Regions from separate parts of the Prochlorococcus sp. MIT 1318 genome, predicted to be linked through region 2. Evidence: predicted binding sites of a transcription regulator. Region 2 holds the regulator's gene; the other holds the start of a gene.
What was found. The regulator HrcA, encoded in region 2, represses chaperone genes, less so after heat shock. The targets are predictions, from matches to a motif close to TTAGCACTCNNNNNNNNNGAGTGCTAA.
Positions count from the first base shown of each region.

Region 1: groES (co-chaperone GroES) is a predicted target of HrcA. The motif match lies at 1,848-1,874, and genes of this name have one in related genera.

Region 1 is NZ_CP138958.1:1,378,240-1,381,659, forward strand. It holds gene groL (chaperonin GroEL) at 1-1,399, opposite strand, end outside; gene groES (co-chaperone GroES) at 1,482-1,793, opposite strand; gene atpD (F0F1 ATP synthase subunit beta) at 2,020-3,420, shown strand, end outside.
Region 2 is NZ_CP138958.1:387,326-390,745, forward strand. It holds gene SIB66_RS02085 (DUF3352 domain-containing protein) at 1-446, opposite strand, end outside; gene hrcA (heat-inducible transcriptional repressor HrcA) at 728-1,786, shown strand; gene SIB66_RS02095 (transposase) at 1,984-2,259, shown strand; gene SIB66_RS02100 (hypothetical protein) at 2,287-2,727, shown strand.

The sequences.
Region 1 (3,420 bases), 990 kb from region 2:
CGGCCACGACAGCACCATTGGCGCCTGCATTCTCAGCAATGCGCATTAACGGAGCAGCCAGGGAAGCCTCCACAATGTTGGAACCGATCAGCTCCTCACCTCTGAGGTTGCTATTGGCCCACTTCTGCAGATCAGAAGCGAGGTGAGTCAGTGTGGTGCCACCACCTGGGACGATGCCTTCCTCAACTGCTGCCTTGGTGGCGTTGATGGCGTCTTCAAGACGGAGCTTCTTGTCTTTCATCTCGGTTTCGGTGGCAGCACCCACCTTCACAACAGCAACGCCACCGGCCAGCTTGGCAAGTCGTTCCTGCAGCTTCTCCTTGTCGTAGGTCGAGTCAGTCTCGTCCATCTGCTTTTTGATCTGCTCGCAACGCCCTTTCACCGCCGTCTCATTGCCTTCGGCAACGATCGTTGTGGTGTCCTTATTGATGGTCACACGGCGCGCTGTACCAAGCATTTCTAGCTTGGCATTGTCCAATTTAAGACCGGCGTCTTCGGTGATCAACTGACCATTGGTCAGCACTGCCATGTCTTCGAGCATGGCCTTACGGCGATCACCAAACCCAGGCGCCTTCACGGCAGCCACATTCAGCACACCACGAAGACGATTGACCACCAAGGTTGCGAGAGCTTCCTTCTCAATGTCCTCAGCAATGATCAGCAGGGGCTTGCCAGTGCGGGCAATCTGTTCGAGCACAGGCACCAGATCCTGTACCAAGCCAATCTTCTTGTCAGTGAGGAGAATGTAGGGCTCATCCAGCACAGCCTCCATTCGCTCAGTGTCAGTGGCGAAGTAAGGGGAGATGTAGCCCTTATCGAAACGCATCCCCTCGGTGACCTCCAGTTCAGTGGTCATCGACTTGCCCTCTTCAAGAGAGATCACTCCCTCCTTGCCAACTTTGTCCATGGCGTCAGCAATCATCTGACCCACTTCCTCGTCGTTGCCGGCAGCAATGGTTCCACACTGAGCAATGGCGTTGCTGTCACTGATCGGCTTGGCGAGCTCCTCAATCTTGCTCACGAGGAAGTCGGAAGCCTTGTCGATCCCCTTCTTCAAGGAGATTGCATTGGCACCAGCAGCCACATTGCGCAAGCCTGCCTTCACCATGGCATGAGCCAAAACAGTGGCTGTGGTCGTGCCATCACCTGCAGCGTCATTGGTCTTCGAAGCTGCCTGCCGGATCAGAGCAACACCGGTGTTCTCAATGTGATCTTCAAGCTCAATCTCTTTGGCGATGGTGACGCCATCGTTGATGATTTGGGGTGCACCAAACTTTTTCTCAAGCACCACATTGCGGCCTTTGGGCCCCAGTGTGACGGCCACGGATTCGGCCAGGATGTCAATGCCGCGCTCGAGGGCACGTCGAGCTTGCTCGTTGTAAATAATGCGTTTAGCCATGGGAGGCGTTGTCCTTTAAAAATGATGGATTTGGTCAGTTGAAAGCGGGTGTCAGCTGAAAGTTCAAAGTCAGCCGCAAAGCTCAGTTGACGACAGCAAGGATGTCCTTCTCGGACAACAGAACGTACTCATCTGTGCTGAGCTTGATGTCTGTACCTGCGTACTTGCTGTAAAGAACCTTGTCTCCAACTCCCACTTCGGGAGCCTGGCGGGAGCCATCGTCATTGCGCTTTCCAGGGCCAACTTGAACCACCTCGCCCACCTGGGGCTTTTCCTTAGCGGTGTCAGGCAAAAGGATGCCGCCCGCAGTTTTCTCCTCTGATTCAGAGACTTTCACAAAAACGCGATCTCCGAGAGGCTTAACGGTGGAGACGCTGAGAGAAACAGCTGCCATGGGTGTATTGAAAGAGCAAGAAAAGGGCGCCAAAGCACCACATAACGACCTGGAGTAGCACTCGTGGCCATTGAGTGCCAACCCTATGTGTGTTGATGCTGTGTCGCCTAGCCGATACCTGTGCGGGTCACCGAACCCTGAGAAGATCTCGCCATGCAGTGGTAATGTTGCGCCGCTCTGTAAGGGAATGCGTTAGACACGCACCCCTGCAAAACTCTATTTTCTTATGGCCGCTGCAGCTACCGCCACCGCCGGCACCAAGGGCGTCATTCGTCAGGTGATTGGCCCGGTTCTGGATGTGGAATTCCCTGCCGGCAAGCTGCCCAAGATCCTCAATGCCCTTCGCATTGAGGGCAAGAATCCATCCGGTCAGGATGTTGCCATCACTGCCGAAGTGCAGCAACTCCTCGGCGACCATCGAGTGCGTGCGGTCTCCATGAGCAGCACGGATGGTCTGGTTCGTGGCATGGAAGCCCTCGACACCGGCGCTGCAATTTCCGTCCCCGTTGGCGAAGCCACTCTGGGCAGAATCTTCAACGTGCTCGGCGAACCAGTTGATGAGCAGGGTCCTGTTACAACCGATGCAACTGCCCCGATTCACCGGCCATCACCAAAACTCACTGAGCTAGAGACCAAACCAACAGTTTTTGAAACTGGCATCAAGGTGATTGATCTCCTGGCTCCTTACCGTCAAGGCGGCAAGGTTGGCCTCTTCGGTGGCGCCGGTGTGGGCAAGACCGTGTTGATTCAGGAGCTGATCAATAACATCGCCAAAGAGCACGGTGGTGTGTCCGTCTTTGGTGGTGTGGGCGAGCGCACTCGTGAAGGCAACGACCTCTACGAGGAATTCAAAGAATCCGGAGTGATCAACTCCGACGACCTTTCGAAGTCGAAGGTAGCTCTTTGCTTCGGGCAGATGAATGAGCCCCCTGGCGCCCGGATGCGCGTTGGTCTTTCAGCTCTCACCATGGCTGAGCACTTCCGCGACGTGAACAAGCAAGACGTGCTGCTGTTCATCGACAACATCTTCCGTTTTGTGCAGGCCGGATCAGAAGTCTCTGCTTTATTGGGTCGCATGCCTTCCGCCGTGGGTTACCAGCCCACCCTTGGCACCGACGTTGGTGCACTTCAAGAGCGCATCACATCAACCCTAGAGGGATCGATTACCTCGATTCAGGCCGTCTACGTTCCCGCAGATGACCTAACCGACCCCGCACCAGCCACAACATTTGCCCACTTAGACGCCACAACTGTGCTGGCTCGTGCATTGGCCGCCAAGGGCATTTACCCGGCTGTGGATCCTTTGGATTCCACCAGCACTATGCTTCAGCCATCAGTTGTTGGCGATGAGCATTACCGCACAGCACGAAGCGTGCAGGCCACACTGCAGCGCTACAAGGAACTGCAAGACATCATTGCCATCCTTGGTCTCGACGAACTCTCAGAAGATGATCGCCGCACAGTAGATCGTGCCCGCAAGATTGAGAAGTTCCTCTCCCAGCCCTTCTTTGTCGCCGAGATTTTCACCGGCATGTCCGGCAAGTACGTCAAGCTGGAAGAAACGATCGCCGGTTTCAATATGATCATGTCCGGTGAACTAGACCATCTCCCTGAGCAAGCCTTTTAC
Region 2 (3,420 bases):
AAGCGCTGCAAAAACCGCCTCGCGCCATCCTGATCTCGACTCTCTAGAACCAAAAGCCAACCCATGGATCCTTCTGGCACGTCGGGTTCCAACAAAGCCATGCTCACTTGCGGACCAAGCCAGTCGACCAACTCCGACTCAAAATCCAAACCAGCGAGTGCGAAAGCACCATCACGAATCTGCTGAGCACCATCACGAGCCTGACGACGGTTGCGTGCCGGCGCTACAGCCTGGGCATAGGCCGGCACACGCACTGGATCCATCAACCAATGAACGGCAAGAGCAGCCTCTCGAGGCACAAACCTTGCAGCACGTGGCAACTCCAGTGGCTGATCAACCAAACGAAGAGGGTTTTGGCGAGCCATAGCCCATCCAAGCCCCGCCACCAATGAGAACAGGACAAACACCGTGGCTAGCACGGCAATCAAAAACGGGCGGGCCTTCATGGGCCGGCAATGAGACTCTTTAGATCATCTTTATCCATTAATCGTCTGATCGTCTTGCGCCCAGTATGAAGCGCTCACAAAGTCAACAACAATGAGGCGATTGACAGGCCTCTTTGCGCAAGCCAACTGAATCGCGAACAGCCACACACTTACCGCCACAAAATCTTGTCTAGCTGCACGACGAAAAACACAAAAGCTGCAATCTGGAAAGAAGCATCGCTAGTTGGTGATGCTGGGTTGCAAGCAAACTGCGCCAACACTGAGGCCGGCTTAATGAGTTCGTGACAGATCACGAAAGCAGGACGACCCACCCGTACCATCAAGATCCCGACGTCACCGCTTTGGAGTCGCTACCGGCACGACAACAGCAGGTGCTTCAAGCAACGGTGCACCACTACGTGGACACGATTGAGCCCGTCGGCAGCAAAACCCTGGTGCAACGCTTTGGCCTCAAAGCCAGCGCCGCAACGGTTCGTTCGGCCATGGGAGCCCTTGAACAGCGTGGCCTGCTCACCCAACCTCATACCTCGGCGGGAAGAGTGCCGAGCCCGCAGGGCTATCGCCACTATGTGGACTGCTTGCTGCCGCCTCCAGGATCGGCGGCGCAGCACCTTGAACGGGAGCTAACAAACCTCAGTCTGCGCTGGGCAGCTCTCGATGACTTGATGTGGCAATTGGCCCGTCGCCTCACCGATTTCACCGGCCTGATGAGCTTGATCACAAGGCCCGCACGCCCTAAGCCAACGCTTCAAGCCGTACGCCTGGTGCGCAGTGGCGACCGGCTGCTGGTGATGCTGGTGGAAAGCTCCAACCAAGCCAGTCATCTCAATCTGCGGCTACCCCATGAAGCCAGCAACGAACTCGAAGCCATCGAAGAGTGGACCCGCGATCAACTGGCCACAACGGGCAACGGCAGCCTCGACTGGTCGAGCCTGCCACCGCAGCTCAATCTGAGCGGATCTTTACTACGAGAGGCAATTCACAGCCACAGCCAAGCTCAGACACCGGCTGAATCAGATGCAGTGTTCCATGGGATGTCAAGGCTGCTCGCCCAACCAGAATTCAGCAGTAGCGCCAGCCTCCAACCTTTACTTGAACTGATGGATACGCAGCCAGCTGCAGTGGTGCCAGTTGGCAATGAGCAACTGGGAGGCGTGTGGATTGGCGCTGAGCACCCCAAAAGCGCCCTGGAAGCCTGTTCCGTGGTGCAAGCGACCTATCACAGCTCCGGGGAAGGCATCGGCCAAGTTGCTCTGGTTGGGCCGATGCGAATGGCTTATGCCACAGCCAAGGCAGCCGTCAGCAGCGTGGCGAATCACCTTGAAAGGTTGCTCTGCTAAGCGAGACAACTAGCGATGAGTTGGAAGCTTTTTTGCTACGACTACTGATTTTCGGCAACTAGGTTTTCGGCGGAATAAACGGTTCAACAAAAGCTGGAAATGAGGCCCATGCACTGATTGATCCTTGCATCATTCGTTCTCGTGATCAGTTACTCGTTAACCCCTTGCTGATGATCGAGCTCTGATGCCGCAAGGCCATGGCTCGAGCAAAACGCTTACTGCCGACTGGCTGCAGTTTTCACATCACGCTGCGATGCAATAGCAGGCAGTGCTTGATTGCTAAAGCCCTGAGGCGTGATGTGTTGTTGGTGGTACTTAAAAAGGCCCAGCAGAAGTTTGCCGTGAGGGTGTATGGGCTCTGCCTGATGGCTAAACACCTTCACTTATTGCTTAAACCATCGGAGGAGAGGGAGACCACCTTGCTCTTACTTTATGTGTTTGTAATTATATTTTCAATTATACGCTATAATTAGCCTAGGAGATTAAGTGATGAACAACAAATGAATGAGAAGTATTCTGATCACGCAGATAAAACAAAAATGCCGACGCCAGAAACTCTTAAGCAAGTATGTCAACCTGAGGAGCGGGTTTTAGGCAGGGCTGATGATGGCAGTGTAATGGAGTTTATGCTTCAAACTGAGCATGGCAATACCTACTTGTGCCGTTTCCCCCCTGGCTTTATTTCACATGCTGCCATTCAATTATGTACAGAAGAAATATGGTATTTTATTCAAGGTGAAGGGGTGTTTTGGATAAAGCATGAAGGCATTGAAAAACATGTGAATTTTAATGCTGGCACCGCGTTACATGCACCTTGCGGTGGAGCGATGCAATTTCGTAATACTGGACAGTTGGAAGCTGTAGCGCATGTAGTGACCATGCCTCCATGGCCTGGTTCAGATGGTGCTAAATTAACCAAAGGCCCATGGGAAAATGTTTGATTCAGCTCTCTAAGTAGTTGTCTGACTCTCGCAGGTGTCTTGCATCAGATAGCGTTCGCCCCTGCAGGTTATGGCGTTGCTGGCCCATAGTGGGTTGAATACTAACGACCAAATAATGCCCCGTGCAACGGGGTATTAAATACCACGGGGCGCCCACTCCAAAGCTGCTCCTAAATGCCACTGGGGGAGTCGCATGCTTAAACGATTGGTGAGTAGTGCAAGAACTACAAACAAGAACAAGAGGGTTTCACCAGGCCAACAACGATTGCCTTGGGATTGGGATGTTCGGCTTAATCAAATCCCTGAGGATTGGCATCAACTTGTGGTGAGATTTAGAAAAATAAATGGAATCAGAGATGGTGATATCCAGTTCAGATTCTGATGATTAGTAGAGGAAATATAGATATTCGCTAGAGGCGAAAAGTTGATGGTTAGCTTTTCAGTAGCGCATGACTATTCTCAGAGCCTGCTTCTATCAACTACACGCCTTTACAAGCATCTTATTGGCAAGAAGGTGCCAGGTATCTTTAGCCTTCAAATCGGCCACAAGGCGGCCCCAAATGCTCTGTGATCTTTTTGGTCGTCCTTGTGCTATGCGCCTCTTAAAGCCCCTTTTTAGCCTTCCGTACGGGCACACTCGGCGTGCCTATTAACGTTAAAACTGGGTGCAAATAGGGGCAACTAGAACAGGTA